DNA from 2 places in the Roseburia amylophila genome. Region 2 is predicted to be linked to the other one. Evidence: predicted binding sites of a transcription regulator. Region 2 holds the regulator's gene; the other holds the start of a gene.

Region 1 (10,358 bases), on a different contig from region 2:
ATTTATGGAACTGATTCTTAAGGTTGTCTGTGAGACATTGACCAACCAATTCCAGTAAGATATATTTGAATTAATGGGCTGCGGAAAAACAGTCCGGATTAAGGAGTATAAGTATATCAAAGTAAGGAGGAACTATGGGCATGGAAAAGCAGAAGGCGAAGACAGGTCCGAAAAAGAAGGTTGGAAAAAAGCAGAGAAGAAAGAGAAAACTGATACTTTTTATTGTAGAAGTATTAGTGATACTCATTTTGCTGGTAGTATTTTATGTAATGAGTAAGCTGAATAAAATCAATAATACCGGTTCCTTAGACGCGAAGAAGCTGAATATTAATATAGACAGCGAGACCCAGGAAGTGTTAGATAATTATACCAATATAGCTATCTTTGGAATTGACAACCGGAACAGTGGAAATTATGAGAGCGGAAACAGCGACTGTATCATGATTGCCAGTATCAATGATGATACCAAGGAAGTGAAACTTGTATCCGTATACCGGGATTCCTTTCTGGCAGTAGATGATAAAGACAGCCTGCGGAAACTGAATGCAGCTTATGCCAAGGGAGGACCGACCGGTGCAGTAGCGGCGTTAAATAAGAATCTGGATTTGAATATTACCGAATATGTATCCGTAGACTTCAATGCGGTAATGGAAGTTGTGGATGCATTAGGTGGAATAGAGTTGGATATTACCAGGGAAGAAGCCAGCAATATGCACATCTGGATTGATGAAATGAATGAAGTCATGGGAACCCATGGCAAGCCGGTTTCCGGACCGGGCGTGCAGCAGGTCAATGGAATACAGGCACTTGCCTATTGCCGTGACCGAATGAGCGGCGGAGACGATTTCCGCCGGACCGAGCGCCAGCGTATCGTAGTAGGAAAGATTGTAGAAAAAGCAAAGCAGGCAGACATCCTTACTTTAAATGATTTGGTAGACAAGCTGTTTCCGGACATTTCTACCAGCCTTTCTACCACAGAAATATTGGGACTTGCAGCCCATGTCAAAGAGTATGAGCTTGCAGATACCCAGGGCTGGCCATTCCAGTTAGACACCAAGATGATGGAAAAATCCATCGGAGCAGTAGTTGTACCAACGGATTTGGAGACCAATGTAGATTTATTGCACCGCTATTTATTTGATGTAGAGGATTATGAAACGACAGATGAGGTAAAAGAAATCAGCAAGGCAGTAAGTAACCGGACAGGAAAGACGGCAGCAGATACCACCCGGGATACGAATCCGCTGGTGCAGGATGCGGCTGCTGCTGAAATAACAGAGTAAGAGGAAAATATAACCAAATTTTATAAAAATTTCACAAAAAACAAGAAAAATCCAGTTACCTTTTGTATATTATTATGTTATGATAAAAATATATCAGTAAACATACAATGATTATCAAGGAGGTATTACGAATGCAGAGATTTACATTACCAAGAGATTTATATCACGGCAAAGGTGCATTGGAGGCACTGAAGAACTTTGAAGGAAGGCGCGCAATGATCTGTGTTGGTGGAGGCTCCATGAAACGGTTTGGTTTCCTGGATAAAGCAGAGGCATATCTGAAAGAAGCAGGTATGGAAGTGGAACTGTTTGAAGGAATTGAACCGGATCCATCTGTTGAGACCGTGATGAAGGGTGCTGCCGCTATGGAGAAGTTCAAGCCGGACTGGATTGTAGCAATCGGTGGTGGTTCACCAATTGATGCTGCAAAAGCAATGTGGATTAAATATGAATATCCGGATATTACCTTTGAAGACATGTGTAAGGTATTTGGAATTCCGAAATTAAGAAAGAAAGCACATTTCTGTGCAATTTCTTCTACCTCAGGAACAGCAACAGAAGTAACTGCATTTTCTATTATTACGGATTATGAGAAGGGAATCAAATATCCGATTGCGGATTTTGAGATTACACCGGACGTAGCAATCGTTGACCCGGAACTGGCAGAGACCATGCCGCAGAAACTGGTAGCCCACACCGGAATGGATGCGATGACACATGCAATCGAAGCGTATGTTTCAACTGCAAACAGTGATTTTACAGACCCGCTGGCACTCCATGCCATTGAGATGATTCAGCATGATCTGATTGATTCCTATAACGGAGATATGGCAAAACGTGATGCCATGCACAATGCCCAGTGTCTGGCTGGAATGGCATTTTCCAATGCACTGCTTGGAATCGTACATTCTATGGCACATAAGACCGGTGCCGCATTTGCCGACTACGGTGCACATATTATTCATGGCGCAGCTAATGCCATGTATCTGCCGAAGGTTATTGCATTTAATGCAAAGGATGAGACTGCAAAGAAACGTTATGGCGTGATTGCAGATTTTATGAAGCTTGGCGGAGAGACACTGGACGAGAAAGTCGCACTTTTAATCCAGTACCTGCGTAAGATGAATGATGACTTGAATATTCCGCACTGTATTAAGAACTACAGACCGGACAGCTATCCGGCTGAGCAGGGCTTTGTACCGGAAGAAGTATTCTTAGAGAGACTGCCTGAGATTGCAGCCAATGCAATTTTGGATGCCTGCACCGGCTCCAACCCAAGACAGCCAAGTCAGGAAGAAATGGAAAAACTGCTGAAATGCTGTTACTATGACACAGAAGTAGATTTCTAAAAAATAGATTAAAAATGAAGTAAGCCCCGTTTCGATATCGCATTGATATTTGAGACGGGGTTTTTACAGTCTGAAAAATGGTTTTACAAAGGTAATACCCCCACAGCACTGCGGGGGTACAAAGGGGAGTTATGAAAATTTATGAAAAAAGTTTTATCAAATAGAGAGACAAGACATTGGGGGATGAACCTGTTCTCTATTGATATTTGTAGTATACCCGGATTTTGTGAAAAATAATTGTCCAGATTATGAAAAAAGCGTTAAATTCTAAAAAATTTTTTCTGAAAAAATTTCATGAATCTTGTATATTCCCCTTGCGTAAAACACAAGATATGGTATACTGTATATGCGTTGAAGAGATTCGACACAAAATCTAGTACAGTTTTGTGCCGATTTTATGCGAATAGACTATTTTTTTATGGGAGAGGATTTCAATGAAAATCATTAAAAGAAGCGGCGCAGAGGCTGTTTTTGACATTTCAAAAATTATTATTGCAATCAATAAAGCAAACCATGAGGTGGTGGAAGCGGAACGATTGACTGCAGACCAGATTAAGGAGATTGCACAATATATAGAAGATTCCTGTAAGGATGCCAACCATGCCCTGAATGTAGAAGATATTCAGGACTTAGTGGAGGATCAGTTAATGGACAAGAGGGCTTTTTCTGTTGCCCGGAAATACATTACTTACCGCTATAAACGTGCCCTGGTACGTAAATCCAACTCTACGGATGAACAGATTTTAAGTCTGATTGAATGTAATAATGAAGAAGTAAAACAGGAGAATTCCAATAAGGATTCAACCGTAAACAGCGTGCAGCGTGACTATATGGCTGGTGAGGTGAGTAAGGATATTACCAGAAGATTCCTTCTCCCGGAGGATATTGTAGAGGCACATGAACAGGGAATTATCCATTTCCATGATGCAGATTATTTTGCACAGCATATGCATAACTGTGATCTGGTAAATTTAGAGGATATGTTACAGAACGGAACCGTTATCAGCGGAACCAGAATTGACAAGCCACATTCTTTCTCTACAGCGTGTAATATTGCAACCCAGATTATTGCTCAGGTGGCAAGCTCCCAGTATGGCGGACAGAGTATTTCACTGGCACATTTAGTACCATTTGTCCAGATCAGCCGCGAGAAAATTCATGCAGAGCTGGTGCAGACATTAAAAGAGAGCGATGTGGAGCTGAGCGAAGAGAAGATTAACAACATTGTGGAAAGAAGACTTCATGCGGAAATCGAGCGGGGCGTACAGGTTATCCAGTATCAGGTAGTAACCCTGATGACTACCAACGGACAGTCCCCATTCGTAACCGTGTTCATGTATCTGAACGAAGCAAAGAATGAGCAGGAGAAAAAAGACCTTGCCATGATTATAGAGGAAGTGCTAGACCAGCGTTATCAGGGTGTTAAGAATGAGGATGGCGTATGGATTACACCGGCATTTCCAAAGTTGATTTATGTATTGGAAGAGGATAATATCCATGAGGATTCGGAATACTATTATCTGACCAAGAAAGCAGCAAAATGTACTGCAAAGCGTATGGTTCCGGATTATATTTCTGAGAAGAAAATGAAGGAATTAAAAGATGGCAACTGCTATACCTGTATGGGCTGCCGTTCCTTCCTTACCGTATATCATGATGAAGATGGCAAGCCAAAGTTCTACGGTCGTTTCAATCAAGGCGTGGTAACCTTGAATCTGGTAGATCTGGCATGCTCTTCCGGCGGAGATTTTGAAAAATTCTGGAAGCTATTTGATGAGCGTTTGGATCTTTGCTACCGTGCATTGATGGCGCGTCATAACCGCCTGAAGGGAACACCTTCTGATGTGGCACCGATTCTCTGGCAGTACGGAGCACTTGCCCGTCTGAAAAAAGGCGAGACCATAGACAAGCTTTTATATGGTGGATATTCTACTATTTCACTGGGTTATGCAGGACTTTGCGAATGTACCAGATATATGACTGGAAAACCACATACCGACCCGGCAGCAACACCATTTGCCTTAAAGGTAATGCAACGGTTAAATGATGCCTGCAAGGAGTGGAAAGAGAAAGAAAATATTGATTTCTCCGTATATGGAACACCGCTTGAGTCTACCACCTATAAATTTGCAAAATGTTTACAGAAACGTTTCGGAGTTATTCCGGGTGTTACCGATAAGAATTACATTACCAACAGCTATCATGTGCATGTAACCGAAAATATCGATGCATTTACCAAACTGAAATTCGAATCCCAGTTCCAGGCACTTTCACCGGGTGGAGCAATCAGCTATGTGGAAGTTCCGAACATGCAGGATAATCTGGATGCTGTTTTATCTGTAATGAAATTCATCTATGAGAATATCATGTATGCAGAGTTAAATACCAAGAGCGATTACTGCCAGGTATGTGGCTATGATGGTGAGATTCAGATTGTAAAAGATGATGATGGAAAATTAGTATGGGAGTGCCCGCATTGTCACAACCGTGACCAGGATAAGATGAACGTGGCAAGACGTACCTGTGGTTATATTGGTTCCCAGTTCTGGAATCAGGGAAGAACCCAGGAAATCAAGGAGCGTGTACTTCATTTATAAAAAGAAAGTGAAAAGAAAATGCATTATTCAGCGATTAAATATAATGATATTGCGAACGGCACCGGTGTAAGAACGGTGCTGTTTGTATCCGGCTGCCGGAACCACTGTAAAGAGTGTTTTCAGCCGGAAACATGGGATTTTAAAAATGGAGAGGAATTTACAAAAGAAGTAGAAGATGAAATTCTTGCATCTTTGGAATCTCCCTATATCAAGGGACTGACTCTTTTGGGAGGAGACCCTTTTGAACCGGAAAACCAGCATGCACTGCTTCCGTTTATCAAGCGGGTGCGGACGGAACATCCGGAAAAAGACATATGGGCATATACCGGATATGTACTGGATAAGGATTTGGTACCGGAGGGAAGAAGATATACCGAGGATACGAAAGAATTATTATCCTTAATCGATGTGCTGGTGGATGGCCCTTATGTGGCAGAGCTATATGATATTACATTAAAATTCAAAGGTTCTTCCAATCAGCGTGTCATTGACTGCAGAAAATACAATGAAACAGGAGTCATTGAAGAACTGATGTAAACTGCGTGAAAGATAAAGTAGAATCCGGAAGGATTCTATTTTACTTTATAGCATTTTTATATTAAAATAGAAATAACGTGATTGTTTTAAGGAAAGATATAGGAGAAGAACATGGAAATTAGTAAAGAGCGTAAAGAAGAATTATTAGAGACCCATCTTTTGAATTATGAAATGCCGGATGAACAGGAGCTTGCAAAGCTTACTTTAGAGGAACTGGAATTTCTGATTCGTTCTGCAGAAGTACATCATAAGAAGAAAACCTTTGTGGCAGATAACTTTTTAAAGAAGATAGAAGTGTTTAACAAGATTCTGGCAGATAAAATAAAGGGATGCAAAGAGCTTTACTGCGCATGGGACAAGCATACCGGTTACCCGCGTGTTATGGGGGACGGAAGTGTATTAATCTTTTCAACGAAAGAATTTGCCCAAAAGGCAATAGAACATTATAAAGAGCAGAATGTAGAACTGGAATTAAAAGGAATCAGAGGAGACAAGCAGATGTTCTTCTGGGCAAACCTCCACTGGTGGGGTATGGAAGATCTGATACTGGATGTGGGAAGCTATTCCTGCAGATTAAAAAGAGATGACTTGCTTCCACCACCGGATTTTTCCGAGCTTTCCAAAGCACAGATTCCGGTTGTAAATCCGGCTCTGATTCTTGCAATGGCAAGACACAGACAGATTTTATTTGAAGAAAAGAAAGATGAACAGTGGAAACGTGCGGAGCAGTTCTTATGTGACCGTATGTTAAAAGAGGTAGTCCGCGGGGAATTCTTATGTCCGGTAAAAGTGGTAGAGGACCCGAAGGAAGAAAAGGATGCAGACGGAAAAAAGGGAACAGCCCTTCAGTTTGCATTGTTACAGGATAGCAATGGAGCACAGTGGATGCCGGTGTATACAGACTGGCAGAGTTTCCAGAAGATTTATAATGTAAAGGAATGGAAGGGACAGAAAGTCAGTTTTGATCAGCTGATGAAGATTGCAGGAGAGCGAGATTTTGTAATCAATCCGGGCAGTATGGAACTTCGGGTAGAAGAGAACCGGAAGAAAATTATTATAGGTTATTTCAAACGCTATAAGAGGCAGGAAGCTGAGATGGCATCTGGCAATCTTGTTGAAAAGAAAACGGGTGTGTTTGTTGGTGAGCCAATTGCGGAGGCGGATGAACTGAAACAGATACTCAGTGAATATATGAAGAAACAGAAGAATATCAAGAAAGCATATCTGGTAACGAAGATTGAACGTAAGGATGACATTAGTTATTTGCTGGTTGTAGAGTTTAAGGGTGAGAGAAAGAGCGTCTTTGAAGGAATTGCTGAAGCTGTAAAGCCGTCCCTTGGCTATATGCGTCTTGATATGCATGAAGCAGATGAAAAGGCAATGGAGCTGATTGGTGAGGTTGCACCATTTTATAAAAAGACTTTTCTGGGATTGTAAATTGCAGGAGGAAATATGGAACAAAAAGAATTAGATGGCAAAGTCTGGGAAGTAAGTGGATTCGTATTTGAAAATGAAGATCAGGCAAAATTGGCAAAAAAGGAAGTGGAAGGAATCCAGTACATACATGATAATATGAATATGGATAATCCACAGATGGTACAGGAAATCTACCAGAGAATCATGGCTCAGGAATTGTTCCATACACCGATAGGATATGCCTATCTAAAAGAATTGCAGGATTATCTGAAAGGGCTGCCCGGGGTGGATGCATCCGAAATACCAGGTATTCCGGTGAAAGATATGGGCTTAGACCTTGACCATGTAGCTGGCAAAGAAAAATCTGGTGAGCACCCAAACGAAAATGCTGATAAAAATTCAGAGGAACAACAGGAAACGAAATTACAGAAGCGCTGCCGCATCTTACTTTCTGTGAATATTGTGCTGATTATCATTGTTATTGCCATGTTTGCCATCAGCCTTACCAGTGGCAGTACCACAATCTTAAATTATGAGACGAAAATCATTAATAAATATGAAGAGTGGGAACAGGAACTGGATGAAAGAGAAGCGGCACTGGATGCTTTGGAAAAACAGAATTAAATCGCAGAAGAACACAAATTTGACATATTTATCCGTTAAACTATAGAAAAAAGAAGAGGGAAGCAAATATGGAAAAACGTAAAATTCTGGTGGTAGACGATGAAAGCCGTATGCGTAAGCTGGTGAGGGATTTCCTGGTAAAACAGAACTTTGAAGTGTTAGAGGCAGGAGACGGAGAAGAAGCCTTAGACGTATTTTATAAAAATAAAGATATTGCATTGATTATTCTGGATGTTATGATGCCGAAGATGAACGGCTGGGATGTATGCCGGGAAATCAGGGAAAGTTCCAAGACACCGATTATCATGCTGACAGCCAAGAGTGAAGAAAGTGATGAGCTTTTGGGATTTGAACTTGGTGTGGATGAATATATCAGTAAACCATTCAGCCCGAAGATCCTGGTGGCAAGGGTAGAGGCAATTTTGCGGAGAACCGGCAATTATACGGAAGATGATGTGCTGGAAGTAGGTGGCATTGTAATGGACAAGGCTGCCCACATGGTAACAATTGACGGCAAAAATATTGATTTGAGCTATAAAGAATTTGAGCTTCTGGCATATTTCATGGAGAATAAGGGAATTGCTTTATCCCGTGAGAAAATTCTGAATCATGTATGGAATTATGATTATTTCGGTGATGCCAGAACCATCGATACCCATGTGAAAAAGCTGCGTAGCAAGATGGGCGAAAAAGGGGATTATATCAAGACAATCTGGGGTATGGGCTATAAGCTGGACATTGATGCACCGCAATAGAATGTGATAAGGTGGAAGATATATGGCAAAGAATAAGAAAAAGCAGCATTCCATTACAACGCAGATTACATTGACTATCGTTGGATTAGTGGCCGGCACGGTATTACTGTGCTGGCTTCTTAATGTTACCCTGCTGGAAGGCTATTATACCCGCTATAAACAGGAAGTGCTGGAAAATGGGTTTCAGCAGATTAATGCGGCCAGTGAACAGGGAATCTTAAATACATCAGATTATGATATAGATTTTGAAAAAATCTGTTCCAATGGTAACCTGACGATTTTAATCATTACATCTGATGGTACAGTAGTGCGTTCTTCTACCAATGGTGTGGAAAATCTCAGGATGCAGTTTATGGAAATTATCATGGCAAGTGTGCAGAATGATGATATGCATCTTAATATGAAAGTACTGAAAGCAAACGACAATTATGTCATGGGAGAAAAAGAGGATACCAGGCTGGAATCGGATTATCTGATTCTCTGGGGAACCCTGGCAGATGGTAATCTTTTGCTGGCGAGAACTCCATTGGAAAGTATCAAGGAAAGTGCGCAGGTGTCTAATCGTCTGCTGATGGATGTAGGAGTTGTTGCGGTAATAGTGAGTGGTATTATCATTTTTTTTGTTACACGTCGTATTACTAACCCAATTCTGCAGCTTACAGATATATCCAAGAAAATGGCAGAATTCGACTTTGATGCGAAGTATGAGGTCAAGGGAGATAATGAGATTGAACAGTTGGGCGAGCATATGAACCAGCTATCGGAAATCTTAGAGCGGACCATATCGGAATTAAAGAGTGCTAATAATGAATTGAAGATAGATATCGAAAAGAAGGAACAGATTGACGAGATGAGAAAAGATTTCCTGTCAAATGTTTCCCATGAGTTAAAGACACCGCTGGCACTGATTCAGGGTTATGCAGAAGGCTTACAGGAATGTGTGCAGGACGATCCGGAGAGCAGAAATTTCTATTGTGAGGTCATTACAGATGAAGCAGAGAAGATGAACCGCATGGTAAAGAAACTTCTTACTTTGAATCAGCTGGAATTTGGGAATGATGCTATTGTGATGGAACGGTTTGATATCACCGAACTGATACGTGGAGTAACTGCCAGTAATGCCATTATCTTAGAACAGAAGGAAGCTATTCTGGAATTTGACGAGCAGCCGCTTTTTGTATGGGCGGATGAATTTAAGATAGAAGAAGTTATAACCAATTATCTGAGCAATGCAATCAACCATTTGGAAGGTGAAAACCGGATTAAAATTTCTTATAAATGTAAGCAGGATGTAGTAAGAGTCAGCGTGTTTAATACAGGAAAGCCGATTCCGGAAGAAGACATTGATAATATCTGGATTAAATTCTATAAGGTAGATAAAGCAAGAACCAGAGCTTATGGAGGCAGCGGAATTGGTCTGTCCATTGTAAAAGCAATTATGGATTCCATGCATCAGCAGTGCGGAGTCATTAACCATGAGGATGGTGTGGAATTCTGGATAGAATTAGACACCAGCAATCGCGATGATAACGAGGAAGAATGTGAAATAACTATTGCCTGAAAGCCGGAAAAATGCTAACATAGGAATAGATTGATAAGTTAAGGAGTGCCTATGAGGGACAGAAAGATAAAAACAACGGCATGTGTGCTGTTGGCTGCGTTATTATTAGGTGGATGCGGAGAGCAGCCGATTGAATTAACGGAGCAGGAAGAACAGACAATTGTAGATTATGCAGCACATGTAGTATCAAAGTATAATATAAAGCAGCAGGATGGAATTGTAAGACTATCGAAGAG
Region 2 (10,358 bases):
AGCTTCCTTGGAATGGCAAGGGATGTGCCGTTTGTGGAGAACATCCGACCATAACAGAGCTGATTGATTATGAACAGGCAGAATGTACAGATAAATAAATGTATCAGTAATAAATGTTATCAGATACATAACCCATGAAACATAGAAAGAGGATAGCATGATTTCATTAAAAAAAGCAGATTATGAAAAAATACTGGCACATGCCAAAAGCTGTGTACCAGAAGAGGCTTGCGGACTGATTGCCGGAACCAAAGACGGAGAGGATAAGGTGGTAGAAAAGGTATATCTGTTGGCCAATATCGACCATTCCAATGAGCATTTTACACTGGATCCGAAAGAGCAGTTAGCAGCCGTAAAGGATATGCGTGCCAATGGTCTCATGCCTTTAGGCAACTGGCACTCCCATCCGGAATCTCCTTCAAGACCATCCGAAGAAGATAAGCGTCTTGCATATGACAGTAAAGCAAGCTATATGATTCTCTCTCTGATGGAACCGGAACAGCCGGTACTCAATTCATTTCATATTGAAGGCGACGAATCAACGAAGGAAGATCTGGTAATATGTTAGATGTAGTTATCATTGGAAGTGGACCGGCAGGTTTAAGTGCGGCAATCTATGCTAAGCGGGCAAACCTCGATGCGGTTGTACTGGAAAAAGAATATCTTGGAACCGGACAGATTGCATACAGCAGCCGGGTAGATAATTACCCGGGACTGCCGGGCAAAGACGGTTATTCTTTAGGAGAGGCATTCTTAGAGCATGCCGAAGGACTTGGAGTAACCATTGAAGAGGCAGAGGTTACAGCCATTACAAAAAAAGAGCAAAGCTTTGTCATTTCCTGTGAAGATGGAAAGAACATAGAAACGAAAACCGTAGTTTATGCGGCAGGCTGTCAGAACCGCAGATTAGGGGTGCCGGGAGAAGAAAAGCTGCTGGCAAAAGGAGTTTCTTTTTGTGCAGTCTGTGACGGTGCCTTTTATAAGGGAAAGAAAGCCGCAGTCATCGGTGGTGGAGATACCGCCTTGGATGATGCATTGTATTTATCCGATATCTGCGAACAGGTATATCTCATTCACCGGAGAGCAGAATTCCGTGGAGCAGAGAAGACAAAAAAGAAATTAGAAGAGCTTTCCAATGTAACGATACTTACCAATACGAGAGTACAGGAAATCATCGGGGAAGATAAAGTAGATGGTATTATTTTAGATAACGGTGGGACAATAGCTGTAGATGGTGTTTTTGAAGCGGTTGGAATGATTCCAAATACGGAATTATTAAAGAGCCTTGACGTTCTCGATGAGAAAGGCTATGTGATTGCAGGAGAAGACTGCAGCAGCAGTCTTGCGGGACTGTTCGTGGCAGGAGATGTGCGGACGAAAAGCCTGCGTCAGGTAGTCACAGCAGTTGCAGATGGTGCAGTGGCAATTCAGTCTGCAACCGGATATATCAAAGGAATGGAATAGAAAGAAGGAAACGTGTGTGAAAGGAATAGTGGACAGTGCTTCGGAACTGATTGGAAAGACGCCGATGCTCTATCTTCATAATTATATGAAAGAGGCAGGTGTAGAGGATGCGGCAATCATTGCCAAGCTGGAATATTTTAATCCGGCAGGTTCGGTAAAAGACCGAGTGGCTCTTGCCATGATTGAAGATGCAGAGAGAAAGGGCAAATTAAAGCCGGGAGCTACGATTATCGAGCCAACTTCCGGTAATACGGGAATCGGACTTGCTTCTGTGGCGGCTGCAAAAGGGTATCATGCAATTTTAACATTGCCGGAAACCATGACGGTAGAGCGTCGGAATCTTCTGCAGGCGTATGGAGCACAGATTGTACTGACCTCCGGGTATAAGGGAATGAAGGGTGCAATCGAAAAAGCAGAAGAACTTCATAAAGAGATTCCAGGTTCAATTATTTTAGGACAGTTTGAAAATCCGGCAAATCCAAAAGCCCATGAAGAAACCACAGGACCGGAAATCTGGGAACAGACAGAAGGCAGCGTTGATATTTTTGTGGCAGGAGTCGGAACCGGTGGAACCATAACCGGAGTTGGAAAATATCTGAAAAAGCAGAAGAAGTCCGTACACATTGTTGCAGTAGAACCTGCAACCAGTCCGGTTCTTTCCCAGGGAAAAGTCGGACCTCATAAAATTCAGGGAATCGGTGCCGGATTTATTCCGGATACACTGGATACTTCTGTTTACGATGAGATTATTCCAATCAAAAATGATGATGCCTTTGAAGAAGGAAGAGCATTTGCCCGCAGCGAGGGAATTCTTGTGGGAATCAGTGCAGGAGCTGCATTAAAGGCAGCTGTTGAGCTGGCAAAAAGAAAAGAAAATAAAGGAAAGAACATTGTGGTATTGCTTCCGGATTCCGGGGACCGCTATTTATCTACTCCTTTATTTGCAAAATAAAATCAGTGGAAAAGCATCAGGCATTCCGCTATAATATGGTAAAAGAGTCAAAAAGACTTTTACGAAAGGAAAATAAGTATGTTCTATTTTCTTGTGTCGGTAAATATTATAGCGATTATCCTGATGCTTTTTATGTTGGCAATCTGCCTTCGTAAAAAGCGCTCCAAAGCACAGCTTGCATTTATTATTTATGATATTTTTTCCATGCTGTTTGTGGTGGGAGTTCATCTGGAACTGGTGCATTCGGATACCGTTGGTGAGGCACTTGCCGGGCTGTGTATCCAGTATGTGGGACAGGCAGGATTTTTAATGGCATTTCTCTGGTTTGCATCGGAGTTTGGAAGACTTAAAATTCCTAAATTTATTTATTTTATTCAGGCAGTAATTAATACAATTGTTTTGACAGGAGTATTTACGGCAGAATATCATCCATATTTTTATAAAACAATGCGGATATTGAAAGATGGCATATATCACCGGATTGAAGTTATACCCGGAATCATCTGGAAACTACATTATATACATCTGGGAACGGTAATACTTGCGGTACTTATTTTGTGTATCATGCGTTACGGGGAGAGTTCGCCAATTCATAAGAAACGGATTCTCTATATGATAGCAGGTGTGGGAACTTTTGCACTGGAATTAATCTTAAAGGGTCTGGGTGTATTTGGCAGTTATAATCCGGTAGTCATTGCCATGACAACTATGATGTTCTGCATGATGATGGCAATGATTCATTATGGATATTTTGGTTCTCAGCAGGCTGCTGTGGATAATGCATTTCATTATGGAAAAGAAGGCCTGATTATCCTGGATGCAGAAAATAAAATTATCTCCGTCAATCAGCGTATGAAGGAACTTTTCCCGGAAATAAAGGTAGGAAGTGCCGCAAGCAGGCAAAAAGAAATCCTGCAGGCACTGACAAACCGGGAAAGGCTGTTGCATAAAAATGACCGCATCTATGAACTTCGTATGGAGGATATTGTGGAAAATGGTGAGAAAGATGGCTGCATGCTCTGGTTTATCGATCAGACAGAAAACTTGGAAATGATGCAGAGACTTCGTAGTGCGGATGAAGCCAAGACCAGATTTTTAATGAAAGTGAGCCATGAGCTGCGGACTCCGATGCATACGATACTTGGTATGAATGAAGTGATTGCGGAAGAAACATCAGAAGAGAAAATCCGTAGATATACCAGAGAAATTGCATCTGCCGGTGACAGTATGATTGCACTGATAGAAGAAGTGTTAGATGCTTCCCGGTTAGAAAGTGGTACGCTTCAGATAAAGAAGGATGCATTTGCTTTAGAAGAGGTTATCCATGACGCAGCAGCCCAGATGAGGCCACAGGCAGAGAAGAAATCTTTAAACTTCCGGCTGCGGATGGAGGAACCATTATTAAAACCAGGAAAACATTTCTATGGAGACAAGGCACATATCCGTCAGATTATCATAAATCTACTGGAAAATGCGGTGAAATACACAGATGAAGGCTTTGTGGAGCTGGGTGTAGAAAAAGCAGCAGAAAATGGAGATACCTTTTTGAAGATAGCTGTGGCAGACAGTGGAATTGGAATAGGAAAAGAAGAGCAGGATAAAATCTTTGAAAGCTTTGAACGGGGCAATACTGCCAGGAACAGCAGAAAAGACGGAATCGGTCTCGGGCTGGATATTGCGAAACAGCTGGCAGAGGCTATGGGTGGAAGCCTCTGCCTGATTAGTGAAGTGACGAAGGGAAGTACCTTTACGGTTCGGATTCCGTGGATAGAAGTATCGGAAAAACATCATTTTACAAAGCAGAGTGAGAAAAGTATGAATGCGGATTACAGCAGCTTTACCATTCTTGCGGTAGATGATAATGAGCAGAATCTGATGGTATTAGAACATCTTTTACATAAGACAAAGGTTAAAATGGAAACCGTGATGGATGGAAATACTGCCGTTCAAAAATGTGAAGAGAAAACATATGATTTACTTCTTTTAGACCATATGATGCCAAAGCCGGATGGCATAGAGACGCTGCACCTCATCCGTGCAGATGAGAAAGGACGAAATCATTATACGCAGGCAGTGGCATTTACCGCTAATGCAACAGCTGGTGCAAAAGAACTGTACAAAAACGAAGGATTTGCAGAGTATATTACCAAGCCGGTAAAACCGGGTACACTGGAGATTATGCTGCAGAAATATCTTAGGGATTATCAGCCGGAAGAAAATATGGTTTTCCAGGGAAACATGGATGATACAAAGATAATAAAGCTAAGAGGCTTATTACATTATCTTGAGAAGAATGGAATTGCAGCAGAGGAAGGCTTATCCTATGCGGATGGAGATGAACAGTTCTATAAAGAATTGTTAGGCATCTTTGCAAAAGAAAAAGAGAAGAAGCAGCATCATTTAGAGAAAGCATTCCAAACTCTTAAGATAAATCATGTAGTAACAATGAAAGAAACTGCAGAAACTATCATAGATTCAGAAACTACAACAGATACAGAAAACATGAACGAATTATGGAAAACATTCGTAACCCAGTCCCATGGATTAAAGGGTGAAGCCTGGGGCATCGGAGCCAGAACGCTTGGAGATTTCTTTTACCAGCTGGAGTGTGCCGGAAAAGAAAAAAACATCGAAAAGATAGAGCATTTTTATCCGAAAGCCATGGAAGAGTGGCAGCAGGTAGTAGATGCTATTCAAAGAGTATTATAAAAAGAGAACCGGAAGCCGGATAAAAGAAGCTGGTCTTTTCACTGGTTGCCTGCAATGGTGGTAAGACTATAGTGTGTTTGTAGAGACAGACCTCAACAAAGCAAGTGCTATTGAAAAGAACAAGAGGGAATCCAAAGAACAACTTGAAAAGGACAATTTTTCTGTCCGGAATCTTGCAGAGGTATCTGTGGATGAATAAAGTTTTCACCGATAATAGGCGGAAAACATGAACTTTAAATTTTGATGGTTTCAAAATAATAAGACTTATGATATAATAATAGGCTGTATTAAGCTCCTTTTGCCAACATGGCAGAAAAGAGTTTGATACAGCTTAAAAATTTGCATGATAAATTATGTAGTAAAATAACATAGAAAGGCGAAAAACCTGATAACTTAAGGATTTTCGAACAGGTAAAAGATAAAATGAAACTAGGAATCGTAGGTTTACCAAACGTAGGAAAAAGTACATTATTTAATTCACTGACCAAAGCAGGCGCAGAATCAGCCAATTATCCGTTTTGTACCATTGACCCGAATGTGGGAATCGTAACCGTACCGGATAACCGTCTGAAGGTGTTAGGCGAGATGTATCATTCCAAGAAAGTAACACCGGCAGTCATTGAATTTGTAGATATTGCAGGACTTGTAAAAGGAGCCAGCAAAGGAGAGGGACTTGGAAACCAGTTCCTTGCCAATATTCGTGAAGTAGATGCCATCGTTCATGTTGTACGTTGTTTTGAAGATACCAACGTAGTCCATGTAGACGGAAGCATTGACCCGGTTCGTGATATTGAGACCATTAATTTAGAGCTTATCTTTTCTGATATTGAAATCTTAGAGAGAAGAATTGCAAAAGTTACCAAACAGGCAAGAATGGACAAGACACTTGCAAAAGAAGAGGCACTTTTGAAATCCTTAAAGGCACATCTGGAAGAAGGAAAGATGGCAAAGACTTATCCGTTGAGTGATGATGAGGACGAGCAGGCATGGTTTGCATCTTATAATTTATTAACTGCAAAACCGGTTATCTATGCAGCAAATGTAAGTGAGGATGACCTTGCAGATGATGGCGCAAATAATCCACATGTTGCAAGAGTAAGAGAACAGGCAGCCGCAGAAAACAGTGAAGTATTTGTTATCTGCGCACAGATTGAACAGGAAATTGCGGAATTAGATGATGATGAAAAAGCAATGTTCTTAGAGGACCTTGGATTAAAAGAATCCGGACTTGAGAAACTGATTGCAGCAAGCTATAAATTGTTAGGACTTATCAGCTACCTTACATCAGGAGAAGATGAGACAAGAGCATGGACTATTACCAAGGGAACCAAGGCACCGCAGGCGGCAGGAAAGATTCATACCGACTTCGAGCGTGGATTTATACGTGCAGAGGTGGTATCCTATGACCATCTGATTGAGTGTGGAAGCATGACAGCAGCAAAAGAAAAGGGACTGGTAAGATTGGAAGGAAAAGATTACGTTGTTCAGGATGGCGATATTATTTTATTCCGTTTCAACGTATAAGGAACCTTTTGAAAAATCCGGCATAGTATAAATAGAAGAAAAGGCACAGTGGGGCAGGCACATGATACGTTATTGTGAATTGTGTGAAAAGCAGGTGATTAATATTGCAGACTGTTGCTGCCTGGGAAATGTGGTGGATTTGGAACTGGATGAGTGCAATGGAAGAATCTGTGCACTGGTTGTAGCTGCGCCGGGAAAATTTTTCTGTATTTTTTGTCCGGCATGCGAATATATTATTCCATGGAAACGTGTTGTGCGGATTGGACCGGATATTATTCTGGTAGATGTCTGTGTAGAAGATGTGAAAAGTTAGTTGACATAAGAATCCGAGAAAGTTATACTAAAAATAGTACGACCAATATTTGTAAAAGCTGATATCAGCAGTTCTTTATGAACGTTTGGTGATGGAAAAACGGTATTATTTACGCAAAATTCACAAAGCGTGTTTTGCGTAGCTTTTAGAATAGGAGAAAAAAGATGAAGTGCCCATTTTGCAGCAGTGAAAATACCAGAGTAATTGATTCGAGACCGGCAGATGACAATAACTCCATTCGCCGGAGAAGATTATGTGACGATTGTGGAAAACGTTTCACAACTTATGAAAAAGTTGAGACAATTCCATTGATTGTAATAAAAAAGGATAACTGCAGAGAGCAGTATGACCGTTCCAAGATTGAAGCAGGTGTACTTCGTGCCTGCCATAAGAGACCGGTATCCGTGGAGCAGATAACCAGACTGGTTGATGAAGTGGAGACAGAGATTTTTAATCGGGAAGAAAAGGAAATCCCAAGTACTGTAATTGGTGAGATCCTGATGGATAAGATTAAAGATTTAGATGCAGTGGCGTATGTTCGTTTTGCATCTGTATATCGTGAATTTAAGGATGTAAATACCTTTATGAATGAGTTAAAGAAAATGCTGGATAAATAAAAGAAAATCTTTTTGGAGAAAAGGGTTAACTTTTGTTGAATTTATCCGATAAAATTAGTAGCAGATAATTATGATGTGAGGAACGTGATCGTTATGAATATTTCAGGAATTCGTCCCAATGCGGGATTTTACGATTACAACAGCATACAGAATATCCGGAATGCAGTAGAAGATACACCGGTTGTTAAGACGGCAGCAGATGCCGGTGCATCTGAACAGCAGCAGAAGGATACCTTAGAGACTCCGGTACGAAGAGAACAGGATTTTGGGGCAGCAGATTATGCAGCACAGTATCAGCCGGATCGTACCTACGAGATGAAAGGTTCTGAAAGTGATATACATAGTCTGGATGTTGAGAAGGCATTATCCGATATGCACAAAGATCAGGTACTGCAGCAGTATCAGTTCTTTGTTGGAGAGAACATTGAACAGAGCGGAATCCGGCAGATTACTGCAACGGATACTGCAAAAGTGCGAAATGTAGAAAACTTTAATTTATAAGAGCAATTTTGATTATAAAAAAGTAAGAGACCGTTAGAAGGTAAGATTCCTAAGAATTCTTAAGAATCTTACCTTTTTTACTTGCGGCAGTTATGCTTCTTTTGTATAATTAAATTCAGGCTTGCCTGAAGAACGGGAAGTATAAGAGAAAGAGGATAGGATATGAAGAAAGTGCAGGAAGACTGGAAGGAAGAAATGCTGCAGGTAGGTGTACTTACCAATACACATGGTGTGCGTGGCGAAGTGAAGGTATATCCGACAACAGATGATGTCATGCGTTTTAAAAAGCTGAAGCAGGTATTTTTGGATACTGGAAAAGAACCGATGGAGCTTCAGGTTACACAGGCGCGCTTCTTTAAAAATCTGGTAATATTAAAATTCAAAGAATTTGATAATATAAATGATGTAGAGAAGTATAAGAGCAGAGGGCTATATGTAACAAGGGAAAATGCTGTAAAGCTGGCTCCGAATGAATATTTCGTGGCTGATTTGATTGGCTTAAAGGCAGTCGGAGATGACGGAGAAGATTTAGGTGAAGTAAAGGATGTACTTCAGACCGGTGCAAATGACATTTATGTATTACATAAAGATGGGGAAGATGATATTTTACTTCCGGCAATTAAGGATTGTGTAAAAAATGTCAATATAGAGGAAGGCACCATTACGGTACACCTTTTAAATGGGCTTCGTGATATTAATAAGAAGTAGGTAGCAAAATGAATTTTCATATATTAACATTATTTCCGGATATGGTAGAACGGGGACTGAATACCAGTATCATCGGAAGAGCAGTTGGCAAAGGACTTTTAAATATAGAAACAATTAACATCCGGGATTATACGTTAGACCGTCATAAAAAAGTAGATGATTATCCGTATGGTGGCGGAGCCGGGATGGTAATGCAGGCACAGCCGATTTATGATGCGTGGCAGGCAGTGGCGCAGAAGATTGGAAGAAAGCCAAGAACAGTATATCTTACACCTCAGGGCAATACGTTTCAGCAGGAAATGGCAAAGGATTATGCGAAGGAAGAAGACCTGGTATTGCTTTGTGGGCATTATGAGGGCATCGATGAACGTGTGTTAGAAGAAATTGTGACGGATTATGTGTCGATTGGAGATTATGTGCTGACAGGAGGAGAACTTCCGGCAATGGTCATGGTGGATGCGATATCCCGTATGGTGCCTGGCGTACTGGCAAATGATGAATCCGGAACCACAGAATCCTTTGAAGGAAATTTATTGGAATATCCGCAGTATAGCAGACCGGAAGACTGGATGGGAAAGAAAGTTCCAGCTATTTTACTTTCCGGAGACCATGCAAAGGTAGAAGCATGGAGGAGAGAACAATCCATTAAAAGAACCATGGAACGAAGACCGGATTTGCTGGCAGATGCAGATTTGACAGCAAAGGAGAAAGCAATGGTTGAGCATTTGCTGGACAAATCACAGGGTAAATGCTAGAATGTGTCTAGCAGTAATAGGAATGGAAGAGATTCCGCAGGAGGAAGACGGTAGTGAAAAGCTTTTTTGATGTGCTGAAAACGATGTTTTACCGTAAAAATGCGAAGAGTTATGGGACGCCGGACCGGAGCAGAAAAGAGCCGGTGACACAACAGAAGGTACAGATAAGAAATACAGAGACCAGAAAGGCAGCCCCTTCGTTAAAAGAAAACGAACAGCATAACAGGTCAGAGAGGACAAACAGTAAGGTGGATAAAGGAATGGATAAGGAAGATTTCTTATTAAAGCAGATTGATGAATTCCGTGAGAAAGCAAAACAGCTTCAGGCTTTGCTTGTTACAAAAGAAGACAAAGTGCAGGAATTACAGAATATCGTAGATGAAAGAGAAGAAAAAGCAAAAGAACTGCAGCATGTTTTAAATGCACGTAAATCAGAAGCAGATGTTCTTCTTACCGGAGTACACGGTCAGATGGAAGAAATGATTAACCGTGTAGAAGAAAAATTGAATGCACTGTCTGAAAAGATTGCAGCAGACGTAAGTGATTCCACCGGAAGAACCGCAGAACAGACTGCACAGATGCAGGCATCTTTACAGGAAATTTCCCAGCAGTTAGACAGCATGAAACTGGAACTGGCTGAGAAAATACATACCGAAGATGTAAAGTGCTACCGCAATATGCAGGACTTAATTAAAGAGCTTACCGTTAAGTTAGAGGAAAATGATACTTTAGAGAAGAGCTTGAATACCGTAAAAGGTTATGCAAAATGCTTAACCTGGTTTTCTGTTATCAATTTTGTAGTATTGGTGGCATTT

What was found. Region 2 encodes NrdR, which represses ribonucleotide reductase genes. Its sites were predicted from a motif close to CACAANATNTTGTG; they were not measured.
Region 1: a site for NrdR is predicted at 2,957-2,970, ahead of nrdD (anaerobic ribonucleoside-triphosphate reductase). Genes of this name have one in related genera too.

The regions. Positions count from the first base shown of each region.
Region 1 covers NZ_JAOQKI010000006.1:110,719-121,076, reverse strand. Annotated here, with positions in the region: gene OCV43_RS05365 (LCP family protein) at 141-1,283, shown strand; gene OCV43_RS05360 (iron-containing alcohol dehydrogenase) at 1,415-2,632, shown strand; gene nrdD (anaerobic ribonucleoside-triphosphate reductase) at 3,067-5,229, shown strand; gene nrdG (anaerobic ribonucleoside-triphosphate reductase activating protein) at 5,248-5,766, shown strand; gene OCV43_RS05345 (enhanced serine sensitivity protein SseB) at 5,878-7,203, shown strand; gene OCV43_RS05340 (hypothetical protein) at 7,219-7,806, shown strand; gene OCV43_RS05335 (response regulator transcription factor) at 7,875-8,561, shown strand; gene OCV43_RS05330 (sensor histidine kinase) at 8,584-10,122, shown strand; gene OCV43_RS05325 (DUF4352 domain-containing protein) at 10,174-10,358, shown strand, end outside.
Region 2 covers NZ_JAOQKI010000013.1:41,564-51,921, forward strand. Annotated here, with positions in the region: gene OCV43_RS09500 (HesA/MoeB/ThiF family protein) at 1-98, shown strand, start outside; gene OCV43_RS09505 (M67 family metallopeptidase) at 158-568, shown strand; gene OCV43_RS09510 (NAD(P)/FAD-dependent oxidoreductase) at 562-1,464, shown strand; gene cysK (cysteine synthase A) at 1,481-2,416, shown strand; gene OCV43_RS09520 (ATP-binding protein) at 2,495-5,125, shown strand; gene ychF (redox-regulated ATPase YchF) at 5,549-6,649, shown strand; gene OCV43_RS09530 (YlmC/YmxH family sporulation protein) at 6,711-6,962, shown strand; gene nrdR (transcriptional regulator NrdR) at 7,127-7,579, shown strand; gene OCV43_RS09540 (hypothetical protein) at 7,673-8,080, shown strand; gene rimM (ribosome maturation factor RimM) at 8,243-8,788, shown strand; gene trmD (tRNA (guanosine(37)-N1)-methyltransferase TrmD) at 8,797-9,543, shown strand; gene OCV43_RS09555 (hypothetical protein) at 9,597-10,358, shown strand, end outside.